One region of the Peribacillus sp. FSL R5-0717 genome, then DNA from elsewhere that is predicted to be linked to it. Evidence: a T-box and tRNA genes for the amino acid it is inferred to sense, from the RefSeq annotation. Region 1 holds a T-box; the other holds one or more tRNA genes.
What was found. The T-box of region 1 lies ahead of leuS (leucine--tRNA ligase). A T-box ahead of a tRNA ligase gene usually reads a tRNA of that ligase, here a tRNA-Leu.
Positions count from the first base shown of each region.

Region 2: it encodes a tRNA-Leu, which carries the amino acid that the T-box ahead of leuS (leucine--tRNA ligase) is inferred to sense. The anticodon was not compared.

Region 1 covers NZ_JBBOOF010000001.1:1,958,500-1,973,257, reverse strand. Annotated here, with positions in the region: gene NYE65_RS09545 (alpha/beta hydrolase) at 1-373, shown strand, start outside; gene NYE65_RS09540 (hypothetical protein) at 436-831, opposite strand; gene NYE65_RS09535 (class I SAM-dependent methyltransferase) at 967-1,539, opposite strand; gene NYE65_RS09530 (TIGR01212 family radical SAM protein) at 1,536-2,495, opposite strand; gene NYE65_RS09525 (SMI1/KNR4 family protein) at 2,664-3,170, shown strand; gene NYE65_RS09520 (DUF2524 family protein) at 3,266-3,529, shown strand; T-box leader at 3,683-3,913, shown strand; gene leuS (leucine--tRNA ligase) at 3,967-6,381, shown strand; gene NYE65_RS09510 (Ig-like domain-containing protein) at 6,717-9,884, shown strand; gene NYE65_RS09505 (hypothetical protein) at 10,896-11,495, opposite strand; gene NYE65_RS09500 (spore coat protein) at 11,625-12,119, opposite strand; gene NYE65_RS09495 (LysR family transcriptional regulator) at 12,252-13,154, opposite strand; gene gltB (glutamate synthase large subunit) at 13,288-14,758, shown strand, end outside.
Region 2 covers NZ_JBBOOF010000001.1:2,865,012-2,874,843, forward strand. Annotated here, with positions in the region: gene NYE65_RS14030 (RsbT co-antagonist protein RsbRA) at 1-34, shown strand, start outside; gene NYE65_RS14035 (STAS domain-containing protein) at 37-393, shown strand; gene NYE65_RS14040 (anti-sigma regulatory factor) at 397-798, shown strand; gene NYE65_RS14045 (PP2C family protein-serine/threonine phosphatase) at 808-1,818, shown strand; gene NYE65_RS14050 (anti-sigma factor antagonist) at 1,878-2,210, shown strand; gene rsbW (anti-sigma B factor RsbW) at 2,207-2,680, shown strand; gene sigB (RNA polymerase sigma factor SigB) at 2,658-3,446, shown strand; gene NYE65_RS14065 (PP2C family serine/threonine-protein phosphatase) at 3,443-4,054, shown strand; gene NYE65_RS14070 (Tex family protein) at 4,147-6,330, shown strand; gene cmpA (cortex morphogenetic protein CmpA) at 6,405-6,524, opposite strand; gene NYE65_RS14080 (SprT family protein) at 6,608-7,087, shown strand; tRNA gene NYE65_RS14085 (tRNA-Asn) at 7,220-7,294, shown strand; tRNA gene NYE65_RS14090 (tRNA-Ser) at 7,302-7,392, shown strand; tRNA gene NYE65_RS14095 (tRNA-Glu) at 7,413-7,484, shown strand; tRNA gene NYE65_RS14100 (tRNA-Asp) at 7,510-7,585, shown strand; tRNA gene NYE65_RS14105 (tRNA-Gln) at 7,667-7,741, shown strand; tRNA gene NYE65_RS14110 (tRNA-Lys) at 7,752-7,827, shown strand; tRNA gene NYE65_RS14115 (tRNA-Leu) at 7,837-7,918, shown strand; tRNA gene NYE65_RS14120 (tRNA-Leu) at 7,978-8,063, shown strand; tRNA gene NYE65_RS14125 (tRNA-Arg) at 8,082-8,158, shown strand; tRNA gene NYE65_RS14130 (tRNA-Pro) at 8,166-8,242, shown strand; tRNA gene NYE65_RS14135 (tRNA-Gly) at 8,276-8,349, shown strand; rRNA gene NYE65_RS14140 (16S ribosomal RNA) at 8,445-9,832, shown strand, end outside.

The sequences.
Region 1 (14,758 bases):
TTCCGGATTGACACCTGAAATGGCGACGAGAAGTGCGGAAATCCGTGAATCCGATAGAAACGATACATTATATATCACAAGGGTTTCGGTTCGCTGGTATCGTGAGCTTGCACAGGCTATGAAGGATGCTTTTGAAGAGATTCCTGAATTTCAGGATGTGCCGCTTTTGGTCATGCAGGGCGGAGATGACCGGATCGTGAACAAGAAGGCGGTTCGTGAGTGGTTCAATTATAATTTGGCCAGTGAAAAGCAATATAAGGAATGGCCGAAGCTTTATCATGAAATCTTCAACGAACCAGAGCGTGATGATGTATTTCAATATGCGCTGAGTTTTGTTGAAAACCGTTTAAAGATATTAGGGTATGTCGTTTGATCCGTACATACTTCAAGATAAATGAAAAACTGCCGAAGTTAGACTTCGGCAGTTTTTTTGGATCAGCCTGCGTTTTTAAGCAATTCGTTCGACTTGATGACCGGTGCCCAGAAAGTAACCGGGTACATGAATTGGTTCAAATGTGTTAGTTCCTTTTTATTGGATAATGCAGTGGATAGGAGATAAATGGATTTGAAGGTCAAGTCATTGGCAAATAGGTCCAAAAGCGTCGCTTTCATATTCATGATCGCTTCATGGTTTTGGGTGGAAATCATTAAATCGAGCTGTGGCAGGAATTTATCAAAATGATGGTTAAATTGTTTGAGGTCCTCCATGGTTTTTTTTTCTTCTGTCAACGAGTTGAGCGAGCTGACAAAATCCCCGTAGTGCTCGCTTGAATCCCGTTTGATTTTTTCAGTCAATATATCCGTCAGTAATGAAGTAGGCAAATGTTCCATTTTCTGCACCCTCTTATCTATTTTCTTTCATTATAATCATTATAGACTAAAAATTCAAAAAGTTATGATTGGTAATTCTGCTGCCTGCGAGCTGGGATTGAAAAGACACCGTTCGAATAGAACGGTGTCAAGTGATCATCTCTTTTCAATCGCGACAATGAATGGCGGATTGTTTGCTTGGTTGATGAAACCGTATCTCAGGATATGGGCTTTCTGTTGAGGGAAGTTCTCTACATAATCCATCAATGCATCCCGTTCTGCCGATCCCCCTGGATGACCATGGTATATGACGAGGATGATGATGCCTTCAGGCGCCAGCAATTCGAATAGCTGTTCAATGGCTGATATCGTCGTCTCGGCTTGGGTGATGATTGATTTGTCTCCGCCAGGTAGGTAGCCCAGGTTGAAGATGGCGCCTGTGACCTTTCCGGAATGTTCTTTCCTGATATATTTGCTTAAATGTTCATGCCCATCGTGAATGAGGGTGCAGTGCTCTTGTAAATTCTCGGCGTTCAGTTTTGCCGTTGTGGTTTCGATCGCTTCTTTTTGAATATCAAAACTATAGACATGTCCGTCTGTACCTGTAAGTCCTGCAAGAAAGACGGTATCAAAGCCGTTGCCCATCGTGCCATCTATGGTTATATCCCCGGGGCGGACCGCTTTTTCCAGCAGAATCCTGGCGAAAGGCAAAATTCGATCTAGCTTCATGATTGTACCTCCATGTGATGATTTTTCCCCTGCCAGCTGTTGCGGCGTTTCAGTTCGGCGTCAATGGCATTCAGGACATCCCATTTATTGACGCTCCACATTGGACCGATCATCAAATCGATCGGACCGTCACCCGTAATGCGGTGAACGATCATTTCTGGAGGGATTATTTCCAGCTGGTCACATACAAGGCTGACATAATCGTCACGGTCAAGAAACTCGAGCAGGCCTTTTTCATATTGCTTGACCATCGGTGTCCCTTTCAATAGATGAAGTAAATGGATCTTTATCCCCTGCACATCGAGTTTGGCGACTTCACGGGCTGTTTCCATCATCATGCCGTAATCTTCCTGAGGCAGGCCATTGATGATATGGGAGCAGACGCGGATGCCGTGCTTGCGCAGTTTATCGACACCTTCTTTGTAGCAATCGAAGTCATGGGCGCGGTTGATCATCGTTGCGGTCTTTTCATGGACCGTCTGGAGACCCAGCTCGACCCAAAGGTAAGTGCGTTCGTTCAATTCCGCTAAATACTCGACTACATCATCTGGAAGGCAATCCGGGCGTGTCGCGATGGAGAGTCCGACGACACCTTCCTGGGTCAATACACTTTCATATTTCTCGCGAAGCTCTGCCACGGGTGCATGCGTATTCGTGAATGCCTGGAAATAGGCCATATATTTTCCATCTTTCCATTTATGGTGCATCCGTTCGCTGATTTTCTTAAACTGGACGTCCAAGGGTTCAACCCTGCTGCCAGCGAAGTCACCAGAGCCTGAGGCACTGCAGAAGGTACAGCCGCCATGTGCGACGGTGCCATCACGGTTGGGACAGTCAAAACCGCCATCCAAGGCAACTTTAAAGACCTTATGTCCAAAATTTTCTCTCAGGTGGTAATTCCATGTATGATATCGTTTGTTGTCCGTTGCATATATAAACGGGTTTGCTTGATTCAAATCAGCAACCTCCTAAATAAAATAAAGCGCACCATATATTATACAACATTCTCGTAGCTAGGTCTTTTTTTGGAAAAAAAGCGTATACTGTATACTTGAAGGCTAAATATTTTGCTGCTATTTCCATTTTATCTTTGAATGACTATATCCAATCGGGAGCTGATGGACATGACCGGTCAAGTTGAAGAAGCGATCAAACAAATGAAAAAGAAATTAGCCGAAAATAATCAGGTGATCGAAGTAAATGAAGATGGGTTCACATACAAAGCCACTTGCACCTTCAATTCACCTGCTTCGGATGAACAAATTCATTCCTTTGAAAAGAAAACCGGACTGCTTCTGCCTGAGGATTATAAGGAGTTTTTAAAAATAACCAATGGATGCCGTCTGTTCGATAATGTGGAATCAGGCGGGGAAAACGATTTATACAGCTTGGATGATATTATTAATTACACATATGAAAATTCCTACGAGGGATGCTATAAAGTGGCCTGCATTTATCAAGATAATATCGTGATCGATGGGGAAGCCGTCGCCAAAGGCGATAAGGAGTATTTAATGGTAAAAGGCCATATCGATGATTTTGAAGAAGGCGAGAAGCTCCATATGGGCTTTGCCGAATGGATCGAGCAGTTCATTTCCCATCAAGGTGAGAAGTTTTGGGATAAGGGTTGATTGCTCAAAAAAAATGATAATCCTCCCGTTATTTGCTCAAACTAGAAAAGATGATTCCGAATCATCCAAATGAGACGCGAAGGAGAGGGTTTGAAATGGCAACCAGACAATCCGTCGATCATTTTTTAGAGCAATGTGAAGGGGCTCTCCATTTTGCAGAGTTCGAATTTAACGAGGCCTCACGGCAGGAGCATTATGATGATGAACAATTTCAAAATTCGCAAAGGTATATCGAAGAGGCTTTGACGGATATGGAACGATTGTATGCCAGTTCGAATGACCAGCAACGGGAAATGCTTTCGCGGATGAAGCAGCAGTTGAACGAATTGAGGAATGAAATGATTTTACTGCGACATTAAATGGAAGCAGGGGAGCTATGAATGAATAGCTCCCTTTTTTGCACGAATTTTCCTGAATTCGCATATATAATGAAAAACCTGTCGATAATGTTTATGTACGGCTATTGCAATTATCGGTGAAATTGACTAGAATGAAATAAAATCAATATTCTCATAAAGACTATGATGAGGAATAGTAGCGGTTTAAACCAGTAAAGAGAGTTGACGGGTGGTGCAAGTCAACCTGGGACGGTCGCGAACTCGCCTTGGAGTCCCGGGTGTGAATTAATAAGTAATGCCTGGCGTTTTAATCCATGTTACGGATGTTTTAAGCTGGGCGGATTTTAGCTATCGCCAATGTGGGTGGTACCGCGGGAAGATATACATAATCCTCTCGTCCCTATTTTGGGATGAGGGGTTTTTTATTGTTTTTTAAACGGAAATTAGGAGGAAATCATATGAGTTTTGACCATAGAAGCATAGAAACGAAATGGCAAAAGTATTGGGAAGGCAATAAGACATTCAAAACGGGTGAAGATAGCGGCAAACGCAAATTCTACGCGCTGGATATGTTCCCATATCCTTCAGGGGCCGGTCTTCATGTGGGGCACCCGGAAGGTTATACGGCAAGCGACATCCTGGCACGGATGAAACGGGCACAGGGGTATAATGTATTGCATCCGATCGGGTGGGACGCCTTTGGACTTCCGGCAGAACAATATGCGATCGATACGGGAAATGATCCAGCTGAATTCACGGAGCACAACATCAACACGTTCCGCCGCCAAATCAAAGCCCTTGGATTTTCTTATGACTGGGATCGTGAAATAAACACGACAGATCCCGACTATTACAAATGGACGCAATGGATTTTCTTGAAATTATATGAAAAGGGCCTTGCCTATATTGATGAAGTGGCCGTTAACTGGTGTCCGGCACTTGGCACGGTATTGGCGAATGAAGAAGTCATCGATGGGAAAAGTGAGCGTGGAGGCCATCCTGTTGAGCGCCGCCCAATGAAACAGTGGATGCTTCGTATCACGGCGTATGCTGACCGTTTAATCGACGATCTAAATGATGTGGATTGGCCGGAAAACATCAAGGATATGCAGCGTAACTGGATTGGCCGTTCCGAGGGAGCAGAGGTTACATTCAATATCGATGGCTTTGATGAAACATTCACGGTGTTCACGACTCGTCCGGATACGTTATTCGGTGCAACATATGCCGTATTGGCACCTGAACATCCGTTTGTCGATAAAATTACGACAGCTGATCAAAGTGCGGCAGTTGAAGCCTATTTGGATGAAGTGAAACATAAAAGCGACTTGGAAAGAACAGACTTGGCAAAGGATAAATCAGGAGTGTTCACGGGGGCTTATGCGATTAACCCGGTAAACGGCGAAAAAATGCCGATCTGGATTGCCGATTATGTGTTGATCAGCTACGGAACAGGAGCAATCATGGCCGTTCCTGCCCATGATGAGCGAGATTATGAGTTCGCAGTAAAGTTCGACTTGCCGATCAAGGAAGTCGTAGCTGGCGGAGACGTGACAAGTGAAGCATATACAGGCGATGGACTTCATGTGAATTCGGAATTCCTTGATGGGTTGAATAAGGAAGATGCCATTTCGACCATGATCAAATGGCTGGAAGAAAAAGAAATCGGCACGAAGAAAATAACATACCGCCTTCGCGACTGGTTATTCAGCCGTCAGCGTTACTGGGGTGAACCGATTCCAATCATCCATTGGGAAGACGGCACGATGTCGCCAGTGAAGGAAGAAGAACTTCCATTGATTTTACCGAAAACTACGGACATCAAGCCCTCGGGGACAGGCGAATCACCACTTGCGAACATATCGGAATGGGTGAATGTAACGGATGAAAACGGACGAAAAGGACGTCGTGAGACGAATACGATGCCGCAGTGGGCAGGAAGCAGCTGGTACTTCCTTCGTTATATCGATCCGGATAACAAAGAAGCACTTGCCGATCCTGAAAAATTAAAAGAATGGATGCCGGTCGACATTTATATTGGCGGCGCTGAGCATGCGGTGCTTCACTTGCTTTACGCTCGTTTCTGGCATAAGTTCCTGTACGATATCGGTGTCGTGCCAACGAAGGAACCGTTCCAGAACCTATTTAACCAAGGAATGATCCTTGGTGAGAATAATGAAAAAATGAGTAAATCCAAAGGGAACGTCGTGAACCCGGATGATATCGTGGAAAGCCATGGTGCCGATACACTTCGCATGTACGAAATGTTCATGGGGCCATTGGATGCTTCGATTGCCTGGTCCACAAACGGATTGGACGGTTCCCGCAGATTCCTTGACCGTATCTGGCGTTTATTAGTCAACGATGACGGGACGATCACAGATAAGATGACAGAGACGGATGACACGGGCAAGCTCGAAAAAGTCTATCATCAAACGGTTAAAAAAGTGACCGAGAACTATGAGGAATTGAAATTCAATACGGCGATATCACAATTGATGGTATTCATTAATGATGCTTATAAAGCGGATTCGCTTCCTAAGGTGTATATCGAAGGCTTCGTAAAGCTGCTTGCACCAGTTGCACCGCATATCGCCGAGGAGCTTTGGTCTAAACTGGGCCATTCCGAGAGCATCACGTACGGAACATGGCCGGCTTTCGACGAAGCGAAGTTAGTGGATAACGAAGTCGAAATCGTCATCCAAATCAACGGAAAAGTCAAAGCGAAATTAATGGTGCCGACTGACACTACGAGAGAAAAACTGGAAGAAATCGCGATGGGTGATGATTCCATCAAAGAACAAATCGATGGGAAAACCATTCGTAAAGTGATTGCCGTACCAGGCAAATTAGTCAATATCGTCGCAAACTAAATAAAAATGATTGGAAGCTGTCCCGCATATTATTACTGCGGGGACAGCTTTTTTTTCGTGGCATTGGCTGATTATAGGAAAAATGTCATGTTAGGATACTCACCGATTTAACTCTATTAGCGATCAATCTGCCAAATGGACATCTACAATCGTCATGAGAGGAAATCGGAATGTAAATAACTTGCCTAATTGGTTCATGCGAATCATTTTTCAGCTCTTTGGCCAAATAAATCAAGCATTTGACATAAAAAAGGGAAAAAATTGGTTGATAAAATTTTACAGTGTGATAGTTTGGTATAGTACTATATTTTTAACCAATTATTGGAGGGAAAACCGTGAAATTTAAGAATGTGAGTCGAATTACGGCGTTTGCACTAATTTTTGCACTGATTTTCAGCTTGATGGTTCCACTGAATTCTCAAGCAGCAGCTGCAGCACCCATTGAAAATGTAAAAACGATTAAAAATGGGGACACTCTGGACGGAAAGTTTGAAAAACCGGATGTTCAATGGTACCAAATCAGTCCCACAACAGAAGAAGTACAAAAGTTCTCCCATATTGAGTTCGAAGTCAATTCGGACAAAATCTTGAATATCTCCGTATATCAAGATAAAGAAAAAGCAGAAAAAGATGAGAGCAATTATATTGTCTCTGCTTATCCTGATGAAAAAGCTGTAGTCGATTTCCCATATGCATGGAAAGGCACATATTATGTTAAAGTTGAATATTTCGGCGATACGGATGATGAGGGAAATCTCATTCCGGATGCGGAAAATGTAGCTGAATACTCCATCAATGCGCATTCAGTAACATTGCCGCCATCTGCCGGGGACGAAGGGGAGGAGCTTGAATCTTGCCCGGTTGAAGTGAGTGTAAACGATAAGAAAACGGGAGAATCCATGTTAAAAACACTCCGCGTGTTTAGAGATGAAGTTCTCACGAAGTCGTCTGAGGGACGTACCCTTTCCTCTTTATACTATAAAGCTTCGCCATTCCTGGCCCTTCACCTGGCTGGTAATAAAACGGCAAGGGAAGCCGTTTATAAACACTTAGTCGAGATTAAGCCGCTTATTGAGGATCTTAATGAAAATGGAGCAAGCAGTACGGCAGTCATTAGCAACAAGCAGCAAGAAGCGATCAAGGCCTTATTCAAAAAGTCGGCAGACGTTGCTCCGGCCGGATTGAAAAAGGATATGGACGCCATTGCAAAGAAAATCAATCTTGATAAGCTTGCAGGTGAGAGGATCGTTGATATCGCAAGCAAAGCGGGAGTCGAACTTCCTGCTTCGAAAAATGTAAAGAACAAATATATCGTCAAACTTAAACCTGGGAAGTCATTAAGCGCTGTCCAATCCAAGATAAGCGGAAAAGGATATGGAACATTATCGGCACCTAAGCAACAAGAGGTTCTGTATGATGATATGTATGTCGTCGAGTTAAAGAACCAAGCTAAAATGAGCACAGCAGCTCTATCCGGTATCGAAAAACTTCCAGAAGTGGAATATATCGAAGCGGTAAAAACGTACAAAGCACTTTCTTCCGACATTCAATCACCGTATCAATGGTCTTTGAATAACGCCGGCGGGGAAGAAGGCGTAAAGGGAGCGGACATCGATAACGAAAAACTGCAGAACCTTATCAAGAAACGCAATTTAAAAGATACGTTGGTAGCGGTTATCGACACAGGTGTCGATGATTCACTTGCGGATCTACAGAGTGTCGTTGAAATGGAGTCAGGTAAGAATTTCATCGATAAGAAAGAAAAAGCAATCGATGACAATGGACATGGTACACATGTATCCGGAATCATCGCTGCCAAAGCAGATAACGGTTATTCCATGCAAGGAATCAATCCGGCAGCTAAAATCATGCCTGTGAAGGTCTTGGACTCTTCAGGATTTGGAGACAATGAGAAAATTGCACTAGGCATTAAATATGCCGTGGATCATGGTGCAAAGGTCATAAACCTTAGCTTGGGCGGAGAATATAGCAGGACGATTGAATATGCCTTGAAACATGCCGCTGCCAAGAATGTAATGGTTGTCGTAGCAAGCGGTAATGATGGGATGGAAGGTCTTTCTTATCCTGCATCATCAAAATACGCCATATCCGTCGGTGCAACCAATGCCCTTGATTTAGTATCCGATTATTCCAATTATGGATCGAAGTTGGACATGGTCGCACCAGGGACAGCCATCCCAAGCCTTGTGCCTAACGGGAATGTTACCTACATGGATGGTACATCAATGGCAGCTCCCCATGTTGCGGCAGCCACAGCCTTATTATTATCCGGAAACCCTGGGTTGAAAGTGAATGAAGTAAGGGAAATCCTTCATGAGACATCGGAATATGTCGCTTTTGAAGAAGAAGATAATGTAGACCCTTATGAGGACTATGTACCGGAAGATGGGGAAATCATCATACCGGAAGAAGAACTTCCTGTCGGAAAAGATTTAGTCTCTGGATACGGAAGATTGAATGCGTACAGTGCACTTAGTGCAGTGGACCTGAATGCTAAAGTCAATCTTGTGATGGATACGCAAACAAAACTGACTGGTTCAGCTAAAAAAGGGTCAGTGATCGAAGTGAAAAGCGGAAGCAAAACGCTTGGTAAAGGAACGGCGTCAGCCAACGGAACGTTCAGCGTTACGATTCCGGTCCAAAAAGCTGCGCAGCTGCTTACTGTGAATATCTCTGATTCTTCCAAACTAGCAGTATCTTCAATCAAAGTATTCGTGAATAAGGGTGCAACCCCTAACAAGCCAACTGTCAAAGCTTTAAGTGACAAAGATACGTATGTAACGGGTCAATCGCAAGCGGACATGAAAATCTCGATCAAAAATAGTGCCAAAAAAGTGATTGGTTCAGGTAACACGGACAGCAAAGGAAATTTTAAAGTGAAAATCAGCAAGCAAAAGGCCGGAACTAAACTTTCAGTCACGGCTACAGACTTAGCGAAACGTGAAAGCAAGGCGGCAACCGTGACGGTTCTCGATAAAACAGCCCCGGATGCACCGAAAGTGAATGAAGTAAGCGATAAAGCAACAAAAGTAACTGGTAAAGCGGAAATCGGTTCAACCGTTACCGTGAAGTACAGCAATAAAAACATCGGAACGGCAAAAGCTGATAGTAAGGGGAACTTCTCCATCAAAATCAGCAAGAAAAAAGCAGGGTCCGCATTATACGTCTCAGCAAAAGACAAAGCGGGCAATACAGGAAAAGCTGCAAAAGTAATCGTTAAAGATAAAACGGCTCCAGGAGCACCAAAGGTGAATGAAGTAAACGACAAAGCAACAAAAGTAACAGGTAAAGCGGAAATCGGTTCAACCGTTACCGTGAAGCACAGCAATAAAAACATCGGAACGGCAAAAGCTGATAGTAAGGGGAACTTCTCCGTCAAAATCAGCAAGAAAAAAGCAGGGTCCGCATTATATGTCTCAGCAAAAGACAAAGCGGGCAATATAGGAAAAGCAACAAAAGTAACAGTGAAAAAATCTAAATAGCAGTGAAGGCCGTTTAACTTACATGTTAAACGGCTTTTTTTGTGAGAAAACGAATGAAAACACCGCTCGATGATATGCGGTGTTTTTGTCATGAGCGTGTCTTGTGCCTGTGCTTTGTCATAGCATGATATCAGATCTGGAGCTTCATGTTTTAATTCTGAAACCTCATGTACTCGCCGTTCTTACATCATTAATCTGTTCAATAATAAATATCAGGAGGAAATATAATGAAAAAAGGAAGAGTAATAGCATAAGGTATTATTTTAGCTTCCTCAATTGGGTTAGGAACGCTTTCGGTTGAGGCTGGGAATGAGCGTTTGGGGTAACTTCCTGCTTAAATCCAAATCTCTTACTATGTGCTAAAAATGTTAACATTAACAGTTTAATGCATTATAAGAATCAATCTTTTATAAATGATTCCTTATTTTAAATGTATATACCTAGGGCGGGATTTTCGAGGGTCCATATATCCGCCGTTTATTTGATGTCCGAGAGAGCTTGCAATGACTACTGCTGCAAAGAGGAGGAGGATTTTCTTCAATTAAATATCTTCTTTCCGTTTTTTATTTTTAAAGATTACACCCAAATGCCTTATTCTTCAACCCCCTTTTTATGGATGTCGAATTAATTGTGACAAACATTAAATGATCGTTTTTAACTAATGTATCAAAGATGAAGTAGATGGTATTAATTTAGAAGTGAAAGACTTTAAACAATTCACTAATATATGAGAATAATAAGAGGATGTGAATTTATGGGAGTCAGCTCTTGGGGGACTCTCATATGCTTTTGGATCCGCTAATTCCCCCACTTCGATATTGAATTGCTCTTAAAGCATGAGTTTTTATCTAGCTTGATGCAGAATATATGTAATTCGTCGGGCGGCTAATTGGGATTACTGTAAGGCTAGGGAGATGACTGAGAGGGGAGGTCTTGATGCAGTAAATAGGGCGGAATGAAAAAACAATGCAGGGGCATGTTCGATTTAACTTGCCCCTTTAATTTGTCAGCTCATTTAGTGAATTCACTTCTCAGGAGGTAGACCACATCGTATTCCTTCAACTCGTCCATATGTCCTTCCGTATCACCATAAAAATCAGTGGAAAGTGAACGTATGCCTTCATTTCCGCTTGAGTAACATATACTCGCCAATGCAAGCTTGTTTGTGCTGTTTATTTTGAGTTTGCCAGCACCGCCCCATACGCTGGAATCCATTTCATCAATGGTTTCAGGATAAGTAACCGTATCCGTACCATCATAGTTTTGAATGCTTACATTGAACATCGATCGTTTTTGGTCATCATCCGTTTTCGATGTCGTAAAGATGATTGTCCCATTCTTTTCAATCCCCGTTGTCATGCGTCCCATTTCAGGTTCGACAAGTTTGCCAAATTCATATTTTTCGACCCAGACGGACATCTCCTTGTATGTATCATCCACACTGAAATCGATAAGAAAGGAATGTTCACTTGAATTCTCCAGGATGGCTTTCTCCCTTGCTGTCAGCTCTGGAACTGAAAGGATATTCACGGATTTTGGCTCAACGGCCTTACAGGCAACTAAAGAAAATGGGAGCAGGGAAAGGATAATGGATAAAATGATTTTTTTCATGATTTTCACCCCTTGAATACTAAGGACCTAATTAAATCCAATTATAGTATATTATAACATTATAATGAAAAACGGAATCGGAATGCGGCAAAAAAGGCAAGCAATCGGAATGCTTGCCTTTTTTCGTATTTAGAAAGGTTGGGAAAGAGCCTTATTGGCAACATCGACGTCATTTTGAAGCAATTGGTTCAAGTCGTAAGCAGGATAGAGATTTCTTTCATAAAGGTAGTTGAAAATCTTGGCATGGGTATCGATGGCTCCATTTAAATGTTTCTTAAATACCTTTCGAAGGGAAGGGGTGGCTGTTTCCGTAATCGCCATTGCGTAATTTTTGATAGATGATTTGGCAAAGCCCAGCAATTCCCCGGCAGCGGCGGCCGATGCGTCATCTCTTGATGCATCGTCATCCCTGCCCGTTTTAGGCGTCAACGGGTAAAATTGCAGCAGCTCCATGATATTTTGGGTAAGGGTGTCAATCGTTTGCTTATATATCGTTTTTAGAATGGGGTCTTTTATTTTTGGATAAGCAATTTTAAATTTCATAAGGGCATTGGACTGGGCGGCGACCAACTCATGAAGCTCGAGTGTCTCATGCCAAGCAAGATGTGAATGGGTGGGTTGCATGTAAATTCCTCCTGAACGAATAATCTTGATACATTATTCGTTCAGTGGGCTATAGGTAAGTTGTCTAGTGAAATATTTATGGGAAGATCTGTCCCATCTTCAATTTTCATTAACAGTTTTGAAGGCCATGTTTTATTGATATTGTTCGAGAACAGAGAAGAACTTTTTGGCAAATTGGTAAAAAAGTTTTTCTGATGGAGCCAAGTCCCTGTTTTTAGGAGTGATGATGCCGACCGTCCGTTTGACTTCGGGCGTATCGATCGGGATCTTGACAGTGAGTCTTGGAATGACTTCATAAAAGGTACTGTCAGGGAGCAGACTGACTCCGATTCCGGCAGAAACGAGCCCTTTTATGGAATCCATGTCTTCACCTTCCGAGGCGATGTTCGGTGTGAAACCGGCTGCTTTGCAGGCTTCGAGAGCGATAGTGTGAAAGATATATCCTTTTGGAAACAAGACGAAGGGATCATTTCTTAAATCACTTAGGCGCACACTCTTCCTATCAGCCAATGGGTGAGTGATTGGCAGTAAAGCGGATATGTTTTCCGTGAACAGGATATGACCCTCGATATCTGGATCGTTTGTCGGGATCGGTCCAAGGAAGGCTAATCCTATTTCGCGATTTTTGACAGCTTCCTTTAAAGAGGAATAAGATCCCTGTCTTAAGTGGAAGCCGATATTCGGCTGCTCATCTTTAAAAGCGGAAATGACGGTAGGCAGTAAATGGGTGGAGAGGCTGGTCGGGAACCCGATTTTAATGCTTCCGTGTTCAGGGTCCAAAAATTCCTCAATTTGATATTTGGCATATTCAATCGCCTGTATCGCCGTTTTGGCATGGATCAAGAAAATTTTACCAATCGGAGTTAACTGGATATTCCGGCCGATTTTCTCGAATAAAAGTACGCCAAGCTCATCTTCCAGTCTGGAGATTTGCCGGCTGATTGCTGATTGTGCGATATGCAGGTGCTCTGCGGCTTCTGAGACGTGTTCCCTCTCGGCGACTTCAACAAAATAACGTAATTGTCGTAGTTCCATTTATTCATCCTCCTGCCATTCATCTCAAATTGAGATGGATTCTACTAGAATTATATATTGTTTATATCGATTTGAAAACCTAGAATAAATGTAAGTGACATAACGGTGTAAGAATAAGATGGGGGCGATTAATATGACATACAATCAAATACCAAAAGCACAAGGGCTCTACCATCCTGAATTTGAACATGATGCATGTGGGATCGGTTTATACGCTCATTTAAAAGGGCTTGCTACACATGACATCGTCAAACAAGGACTGAATATGCTGTGCCAATTAGATCATCGCGGCGGACAAGGCAGCGATCCCCTTACAGGAGATGGCGCAGGATTAATGGTACAGATTCCTGATGAATATTTCAGGCTGGCATGCCCGGAAATGAATTTGCCGGCAAAAGGACGCTATGGTGTAGGCATGCTCTTTTTCTCTAACAATGATGGTGAACGGAATGAAATCGAAGCTCGTTTGAATGCATTTATCGAACAAGAGGGCCAAACGTTATTAGGCTGGAGAACGGTTCCTGTTGATGCAACGAAAATCGGGGAGGTCGGCAAGGAGACATGTCCGGCGATCCGCCAAGTATTCATCGGGGCAAGCGTAGAGATTACCGATGATTTAGCTTTTGAGCGCAAATTGTTCGTTATCAGAAAACAAGCTGAAAACTGGGCCCGGGAACGCGGCAATCGTTTTTATTTTGCCAGCCTTTCAAGTGCTACGATCGTATACAAAGGATTGTTGACGCCAGAGCAGGTGGATGCTTTTTATCTTGATCTCCAACAGGAGTCTTTCGTTTCCGCTTTCGCTTTAGTGCATTCCCGCTTCAGTACGAATACTTTTCCTAGCTGGGAACGGGCACATCCAAACCGTTACCTGATCCATAATGGTGAAATCAATACGCTTAGAGGCAATGTGAATTGGATGAAAGCGCGTGAACAGCAGTTTGTTTCGGAAGCATTCGGGGATGACCTGCAAAAGGTCCTGCCTATTCTGGATATAGACGGCAGTGATTCCTCGATTCTTGATAATGCACTTGAATTCTTCGTGCTTGCCGGGCGTAAACCGGCACATGCGGCGATGATGCTCATTCCTGAACCGTGGACGGAAAATCCGCATATGACGAAGGAAAAGAAAGCATTTTACGAATATCATAGCATGCTCATGGAGCCATGGGATGGACCGACGGCCATATCCTTTACGAATGGCAAGCAAATCGGTGCCATCCTTGATCGAAATGGTTTAAGGCCGGCAAGGTATTATGTGACAAAAGATGATTACATCATTTTCTCCTCTGAAGTCGGCGTGATCGATGTGGAGCCGGAGAATGTATTATATAAAGATCGTTTAAGTCCAGGCAGAATGCTTTTAATAGATTTAGAGGAAGGCCGTATTGTTTCCGATGAAGAGATCAAGTCGGAAATGGCCCAGGAAAATCCATACCAGCAATGGCTGGACGAACAGCTTGTTCAATTAAGTGACGAAGAACCTGTGCTCGAAGGGGAGCCTTTGAGTGATTTATTATTCAGGCAAAAAGCGTTCGGATACACGTATGAAGATGTCCAAAAGTATTTACTGCCGGTCATTAACGAAGGCAAAGATCCACTGG
Region 2 (9,832 bases), 900 kb from region 1:
AACGAGCCGTAAGATCGTAAAGGTGGAGGGATAAGTATGAGGATTCCGATATTAAAGCTTTATGACTGCTTGTTAGTCTCTATACAGTGGGAATTGGATGATGTGACAGCTCTTCAATTTCAAGAGGATTTACTGCATAAGATTCATGAAACAAGCGCGAATGGCGTTGTTATAGATATTACCTCAATAGATTTTATTGATTCTTTTATCGCAAAGGTATTAGGCGATGTCTTTAGCATGTCTAAGCTTATGGGGGCCAAAGTTGTAATTACGGGAATCCAGCCTGCTGTTGCCATAACATTGATTGAACTAGGAATTAGTCTCGATGATGTTCTGACAGCATTAGACTTAGAGAAAGGCCTGGAGAAATTACAACAGGAATTGGGGGATTAAAGAATGGAGTTCCAATCCTGCGTAAAAATCATAAATGAATGGGACATCGTAGCTGCAAGGCAGCTCGGAAGAAATGTCGCTAAAGAGTTGGGGTTCGGTACTGTAGACCAGGCCAGAATCACAACGGCCATTAGCGAATTGGCCCGAAACATATACCTATATGCTGGACAAGGCAGTGTTAGCATAGAAAAGCTAAATATAAATGGGAAGTCAGGATTGAAAATCATTGCAGAAGACCAAGGGCCGGGAATTGAGGATATCCGCAGAGTCATGGAAGATGGATATACCACCTCAGGGGGGCTGGGGGCAGGCCTTCCTGGAGCCAAACGTTTAATGGATGACTTTGATATTGAATCGATACCAGGTGAAGGGACTAAGATTATCGCGACGAAATGGCTCCGTTAGGGGGGGACTATGGATATTAGGGAGAACATGGAGAAAAAGTATCATGAGGCGCTTTCTACTTATCTTAAAGACCAAAATGAGCAGGCACTCTATCAAGGGCAGAAGATTAGCCGCCTACATATCAAATACAATATATCTCCAGAAGAAATCATAAGTATGCATAAAAATAACTTAATGGAACTTTACCCGGAATTACCGGGAAAAGTATTGGATTCTTTCGATTTTCTGCTAGAAGTCATGATGGGCTACGGCATTGCATACCGTGAACATCAAAGCCTCAGACATCAACAGCAGGAATTGAAAACGGAAATCGAGATAGCGGCAAACGTTCAACATACTCTTTTGGAAACGGAAATACCTGATATCAAAGCTCTTGAAATTGGGGCGATCAGTGTTCCTGCGAGGCAGATGAACGGGGATTACTATCACTTCGTCCAGGATGAAAATGAGCGTATAGGTGTTGGGATAGCCGATGTCATAGGAAAAGGGATCCCTGCTGCGCTGTGCATGTCGATGATCAAATATGCGATGGACAGTCTTCCGGAGCATCGTCATGAACCGAAAAGTGTACTTGAGAGCTTGAACCGGGTTGTGGAGCATAATGTTGATCCAAGCATGTTCATAACCATGTTCTATGGTTTATATGATCCGCATGACAGGCAATTTTCCTATGCTTCAGCCGGACATGAACCTGGATTTTACTATGACGCAGCTACAGGTACTTTTAGCGATTTGGATGCAAAGGGCTTGTTGCTTGGCGTTGATAAAAAAACAAGGTATCGCCAATATGAAAAAACGGTGAATCGTGGCGACATGATCATTCTATTATCTGACGGAGTAACGGAGTGCCGCACGAATGATGGGTTCATAGAAAGAGAAACGCTTATTGGTTTGATTAAAAAAAATATGCATTTGCAAGCCCAGGAAATGGTGAATAATATATATAAACAATTGGAGAAAATGCAGAACTTCCAACTGAGGGATGATTTTACATTAATAATTTTAAAATCAAATGTTTAGCATTGTTACTGCTGGGTATAGATATAGGAATGAAGAGGATTTGAAGAGGTGGGTCAAGGATGAATATAACAGTAGATGTTAATGAATTGAATACTGAATTTAATGTAAAACTAAAAGGTGAAATCGATGCTTATACTGCGCCGAAACTAAGAGAATCACTATTTCCAATTTCAGAGCAGGAAAATGTTTCGATTACTATTGATTTAACTGAAGTTTCGTATATGGATAGTACGGGACTTGGGGTATTTGTCGGTGCTTTTAAAAGTGTTAGGGCACATAATGGCGAGTTCACGTTAGTTGGATTATCGGAAAGGTTACGACGTTTATTTGATATAACAGGTCTTGCAGATATCATTGATATAAAAAGTGGTACAGAGGGTGGGTTAGAATGAGTCAAGTATATGATTACATCGAAATGAAAATACCTGCAAAACCAGAATTCATCGGTGTCATTCGTTTAACGCTTTCTGGAATTGGAAGCCGGATGGGATTTGCGTATGATGAAATAGAGGATTTGAAAATCGCTACCAGTGAGGCTTGTACAAATGCGGTACAGCATGCATACAAGGATTCTGAAAAAGGTGAAGTGAAAGTAAGTTTCGGCCTTTATCCTGACCGTTTGGAGGTCATGGTTTCCGATAGTGGTAAGAGCTGTAATTTCGAGGAGGTTCGTCAAGGGCTAGGTCCATACGAAAATGGACAAAAAGTCGAACTTTTGAGAGAAGGAGGCTTGGGTCTTTACCTTATTGAAACTCTGATGGATGATGTAAAAATTCATCAGCATGATGGGGTTACTGTATTTATGACTAAGTTTTTAGAAGGAGAGCAGGTGGAGATGGATGCAAAAACAGTCTCAACCTAATCAGGCACAAAGAGAACAGGTAAATGAATGGATCAGAGCTTACCAGCAGAATCAAGATGAAGAAGCGCAGAGTAATCTCGTCATCCATTATAAAAGTTTGGTTGAAACAATCTCCCGTAAGTATGCGAAAGGGAAATCATTTCAGGAGGATATCTCCCAAGTCGGCATGATTGGTCTATTAGGTGCCATTCGACGATATGATGAATCTTTCGGTAAGAGCTTTGAGGCATTTGCCGTCCCCACTATTATCGGGGAAATCAAAAGGTTCCTTCGTGACAAAACATGGAGTGTCCATGTGCCAAGGAGAATTAAGGAACTAGGTCCGAAAATCAGGGTGACTGTCGAGGAGTTAACGACAACTCTGCACCGTTCACCAAGAATAGATGAAATAGCCGATAGTATTGGCGTGACCGAGGAAGAAGTTTTAGAGGCGATGGAAATGGGAAAAAGCTATCAAGCTTTATCCGTGGATCATTCTATTGAGGCGGATTCTGATGGCGGCACTGTCACATTGCTTGATATATTCGGAAATGTCGATGAAGGTTTTGAAAAGGTCAATCAGCGTCTTGTGCTTGAAAAGGTGCTTCATGTGCTGAGTGACCGTGAAAAGATGATCATTCAACATACTTATTTAGAGAATTTAAGCCAGAAAGAAGCTGGCGATAAGCTTGGGATTTCCCAAATGCATGTGTCAAGGCTCCAACGCCGCGCGATCAAGAAACTTCAAGAAGCCATTAATGCTGAAAACTCGGAGTTAATTCAGTGATCAAAGATATTCTAAGGGGAGAAAAAATAGAAGTCCTTGTCTCACAATCGTCTAAAAACGGGATGGTTTACTGTGGTGATGATTACTTTTTTCTTCATACGGAAGAATACTTTGTATGTGTCCTGGCAGATGGGCTAGGCAGCGGGAAAAATGCATACGATTCCTCCCATGCCGTCATCGAGGAAGTTAAACGTAATCATGAGTTGGATGTGGAAGCACTAATGGCAGTGTGCAATCAAGTTTTAGTCGATAAACGGGGGGCAGCCGTTTCCATTTTGAAAATCTTTTATGATAAGAATGAATTTGTATACAGTTCAGTGGGCAATATTCGCTTTTTCCTGTATAATCCAAACGACGATAAACTCGTTTACCCTTTACCTGTTACAGGGTATTTATCCGGCAGGAAACAAAAATACAGGACGCAAAGATACAAATATGAACCAAATGCTAAATTCATTCTTCATTCCGATGGTTTGGAACTTAAGGGAGCTAAGTCTTTTTTAAAAAGGCTGGTCCCTATCGATAAGAACGCCCAATGCATATTAAAAAGCAGTCCATTAACTGCAGATGATACAACTTTCATTTTAGGAAGCTTACTTTCGCCATAATTCGGAAGTGAGCTTTTTTGTATGGAATTCGCAACTTCATCGCTCATTTGCTAGACTATATATATTAGAGCAAAAGGTTGGAGGTAAACAAAATGATCGTTGTAGAAGATACATTAAAAGAATTGATAAAACAAATATCCAATGAGCTGACTTTGAAAAATCATCAAGTTCAAAACGTCATACAGATGCTGCAAGAGGGCAATACTGTCCCTTTTATTGCACGGTATAGAAAAGAAATGACGGGTTCACTTGATGAAGTGCAGATTCGTTCCATTATGGAAAGATGGAATTATCTAGAAAACCTTGGCCAGAGGAAAGCGGAAGTTACTCGTTCAATTGGTGAACAGGGGAAATTGACGGAAGAATTAACAAAACAAATCGAAAAGGCAACAAAACTGCAGGAAGTCGAGGATTTATACAGGCCATTCAAACAAAAAAGGAGAACGAAAGCGACAGTTGCTAAAGAAAAGGGGCTTGAACCACTGGCCAATTGGCTTTTGGAATGTCAAATGCATCCTCGAGTCAGCGAAAAAGCAGCCGAATTCATATCGGGAGAAAAAGAAGTTCCTTCTATTGAAGAGGCTATTGCAGGTGCGCAGGACATCATAGCTGAACATATTTCCGATGATGCAGAATTAAGGAAGTGGATAAGGGCCGAAATTTTCAAAGCTGGAAAAGTGATTTCAACTGTGAAAAATGAAGAGAAGGACGAGAAAAAAATCTTCGAAATGTACTATGAGTATGAGGAGCCGGTTCAAAGAATCGTACCTCATCGGGTGTTGGCGCTGAATAGAGGTGAAAAGGAAGAGGTTTTGCGAATCTCCATTCAGCCCCGGACTGAAGTCATCGTTGGTCATCTGGAACGTAAAATCATTAAAAATAACAAATCTGAAGCCCAAGTTGTACTTAAATCTGCGATAGAGGATGGACTTAAGCGTTTAATCATGCCTTCTGTAGAGCGGGAGATCAGAAAAGAGCTGACGGAAAAAGCGGAGGATCAAGCTATCCACATTTTCTCTGAAAACCTCCGGAACCTGCTCTTGCAGCCTCCGCTTAAAGGAAAAGTGGTCCTCGCTTTAGATCCGGCATATAGGACTGGCTGTAAGCTCGCTGTCATTGATGAAACCGGAAAGGTACTTGATATCAGTGTAATCTATCCGCATCCTCCTGCTGCGAAACTTCATGCTGCCCGTGAAAAAACGATCGATATACTTCAGCGGTTCTCGGTTGAGATCGTGGCAATCGGCAATGGAACGGCATCACGTGAATCAGAGCAATTCATTGCAGATATTTTAAAAGAAGTGAAAGGGAACATTTCATATATCATTGTTAATGAAGCGGGAGCCAGTGTGTATTCAGCTTCAGATATAGCACGTGAAGAGTTTCCGGATCTTCAAGTTGAACAGAGAAGCGCAGTTTCGATAGGCAGAAGGCTTCAAGATCCCCTTGCTGAACTTGTTAAAATTGATCCGCAATCTGTGGGGGTAGGCCAGTATCAACATGATGTGTCTCAGAAAAAGTTAACGGAATCCCTCACCTTTGTAGTGGAAACAGCTGTTAACCAGGTGGGTGTTAATGTCAATACCGCTTCATCGTCTCTCTTACAATATGTAGCTGGTTTATCAAAATCGGTTGCTCAAAATATCGTGAAGAAAAGGGAAGTGGAAGGGAAATTTCAAAGCAGGAAGGAATTAAAGAAGATTCCCCGGCTTGGTGCCAAAACATATGAACAATGTATAGGATTCTTACGTATCATTAATGGAGATGAACCTTTAGATCAAACCGCGATACATCCTGAGAACTACAGTGCCGTGAATAAATTATTGAAGAAAATGGGTTTCACATCTGAGGATTTAGGCAGTGATGCACTGAATGAAGAGTTAGGTAAGCTAAATCCTGCTGATTTGGTCAATGAATTGGAAATTGGGGAAATTACGATCAAAGATATCATTGATGATTTGATGAAACCGGGAAGAGATCCTCGGGATGAGTTATCAAAACCGCTGCTTAAGCAGGATGTACTAAAAATGGAGGATCTGCAAACTGGGATGGAGTTACAAGGTACAGTGAGGAATGTTGTGGATTTTGGTGCCTTTGTGGACATCGGTGTTAAACAGGATGGACTGGTGCATATTTCTAAACTGAGCAACCGGTTTGTAAAGCACCCATTGGATGTAGTTGCCGTTGGGGATGTTGTCACAGTCTGGGTCGAACTAGTTGACTCCCAAAAGCAAAGGGTATCTTTAACGATGCTCGAGCCAAAGGATCAAAACTAGCCTAAGGTAAGCTCCTTCTATATTAGAAGGGGTTTTTTTGAAATGATGTATTTATATTTGGAACAATGTCGAATCTATAATCTGAGACTTTCTTTCTTTTGATAAAAAAACCAGCATTGATTCAACATCTTCACTTGATAATAATCCTTTTCATAAAAGGCTTTGCGGATTTGATTCTGGAACCAATTAGGCATAGCTTTTCCTCCCTTAGTTTCCTATTGTATTATTAGTCTATGTTATAATGGGTTGTCATGTTACCAAGGAAAGGGAGGGGGAAATGGATAATCGTCAATTGCAAAAACTAGTAGAAGAAATTTCGTTGAAAGACTTTAAAAAGGTCTTTAGACACCAAGCGAGTTTTAATCCGCGTCTCCGGACAACAGGAGGACGATACTTGCTCCGTTCACACAATATAGAAATAAATAAGAAGTATCTTGATGAACGCGGTGTGGAAGAAATGATTGGAATCATTAAGCATGAATTGTGCCATTACCATCTACACATCGAGAAGAAGGGGTACCAGCATCGTGATGCGGACTTTAAGCATTTACTCAAAAAAGTGGGGGCACCGAGATTTTGCGAGCCGCTGCCATCTAACCAATTAAAGAAAAAGATGAATATAATTCAATATAAATGTGAAGACTGTCAGCAGGTATATATAAGAAAAAAACGAATCGACACTACCCGTTTCGTTTGTGGTAAATGTCGTGGAACATTGATTTACCAAGGGTTTAAGGAGCAAAAAACAAAAAAATAAAAAAACACAAAAGAACTCTTGACTTTAGGTTGCAACCTCTTTATAATCATAAGAGTCGACAAGATAACAACTTGTCCTTAACGACAAACACTAAGGTCCTTGAGCGTGAAAAAGGAACCCAATTTTCATTATTCCGCAGTAGCTCAGTGGTAGAGCATTCGGCTGTTAACCGAACGGTCGTAGGTTCGAGTCCTACCTGCGGAGCCATTTTTTTGGGGAAGTACTCAAGAGGCTGAAGAGGCGCCCCTGCTAAGGGTGTAGGTCGCGTAAGCGGCGCGAGGGTTCAAATCCCTCCTTCTCCGCCAGTTACATATTTTTATATCAAGGCCCATTGGTCAAGCGGTTAAGACACCGCCCTTTCACGGCGGTAACACGGGTTCGAATCCCGTATGGGTCACTTTCTTATACAAAATAAAAATACTGGTCCCGTGGTGTAGCGGTTAACATGCCTGCCTGTCACGCAGGAGATCGCGGGTTCGATTCCCGTCGGGACCGCCATTTTTTTCTTAAAAAAACACTTGCCAAATAAATATTATCGTGATATAATATTATCCTGGTTGTTAATTAGTGTTTAAATATTGGGCTATAGCCAAGCGGTAAGGCAACGGATTTTGATTCCGTCATGCGAAGGTTCGATCCCTTCTAGCCCAGCCATTTTTATTTAGAGCCATTAGCTCAGTTGGTAGAGCATCTGACTTTTAATCAGAGGGTCGAAGGTTCGAATCCTTCATGGCTCACCATTTATTTTCGCGGGTGTGGCGGAATTGGCAGACGCACCAGACTTAGGATCTGGCGCCGCAAGGCGTGGGGGTTCAAGTCCCTTCACCCGCACTGATATTTTTCTTCTTGACATCAAGTTGAAAAGGTGTTAAACTTACAAAGTCGCTTTCGCGGTCGTGGCGGAATGGCAGACGCGCTAGGTTGAGGGCCTAGTGGGGGAAACCCCGTGGAGGTTCGACTCCTCTCGGCCGCACCAATAACATCATAGAAATTAGCGCCCGTAGCTCAATTGGATAGAGCATCTGACTACGAATCAGAAGGTTGTAGGTTCGACTCCCGCCGGGCGCACCATATTTTACGGGAAGTAGCTCAGCTTGGTAGAGCACTTGGTTTGGGACCAAGGGGTCGCAGGTTCGAATCCTGTCTTCCCGACCATTCTTTCTTTCTGAAAATACTTTAAAATTAAATGCGGGTGTAGTTTAGTGGTAAAACCTCAGCCTTCCAAGCTGATGATGAGAGTTCGATTCTCTTCACCCGCTCCATTATTGCTCTTTGAAAACTGAACAAAACAAAGCGCCAACGTTAAATTTTAAGTGAGCACACACTATCAAAAAAGCAAATGAGCAAGTCAAACATTTCTTCGGAGAGTTTGATCCTGGCTCAGGACGAACGCTGGCGGCGTGCCTAATACATGCAAGTCGAGCGAATCGACGGGAGCTTGCTCCCTGAGATTAGCGGCGGACGGGTGAGTAACACGTGGGCAACCTGCCTATAAGACTGGGATAACTTCGGGAAACCGGAGCTAATACCGGATACGTTCTTTTCTCGCATGAGAGAAGATGGAAAGACGGTTTACGCTGTCACTTATAGATGGGCCCGCGGCGCATTAGCTAGTTGGTGAGGTAATGGCTCACCAAGGCGACGATGCGTAGCCGACCTGAGAGGGTGATCGGCCACACTGGGACTGAGACACGGCCCAGACTCCTACGGGAGGCAGCAGTAGGGAATCTTCCGCAATGGACGAAAGTCTGACGGAGCAACGCCGCGTGAACGAAGAAGGCCTTCGGGTCGTAAAGTTCTGTTGTTAGGGAAGAACAAGTACCAGAGTAACTGCTGGTACCTTGACGGTACCTAACCAGAAAGCCACGGCTAACTACGTGCCAGCAGCCGCGGTAATACGTAGGTGGCAAGCGTTGTCCGGAATTATTGGGCGTAAAGCGCGCGCAGGTGGTTCCTTAAGTCTGATGTGAAAGCCCACGGCTCAACCGTGGAGGGTCATTGGAAACTGGGGAACTTGAGTGCAGAAGAGGAAAGTGGAATTCCAAGTGTAGCGGTGAAATGCGTAGAGATTTGGAGGAACACCAGTGGCGAAGGCGACTTTCTGGTCTGTAACTGACACTGAGGCGCGAAAGCGTGGGGAGCAAACAGGATTAGATACCCTGGTAGTCCACGCCGTAAACGATGAGTGCTAAGTGTTAGAGGGTTTCCGCCCTTTAGTGCTGCAGCTAACGCATTAAGCACTCCGCCTGGGGAGTACGGCCGCAAGGCTGAAACTCAAAGGAATTGACGGGGGCCCGCACAAGCGGTGGAGCATGTGGTTTAATTCGAAGCAACGCGAAGAACCTTACCAGGTCTTGACATCCTCTGACAACCCTAGAGATAGGGCTTTCCCCTTCGGGGGACAGAGTGACAGGTGGTGCATGGTTGTCGTCAGCTCGTGTCGTGAGATGTTGGGTTAAGTCCCGCAACGAGCGCAACCCTTGATCTTAGTTGCCAGCATTCAGTTGGGCACTCTAAGGTGACTGCCGGTGACAAACCGGAGGAAGGTGGGGATGACGTCAAATCATCATGCCCCTTATGACCTGGGCTACACACGTGCTACAATGGATGGTACAAAGGGCTGCAAACCTGCGAAGGTAAGCGAATCCCATAAAGCCATTCTCAGTTCGGATTGCAGGCTGCAACTCGCCTGCATGAAGCCGGAATCGCTAGTAATCGCGGATCAGCATGCCGCGGTGAATACGT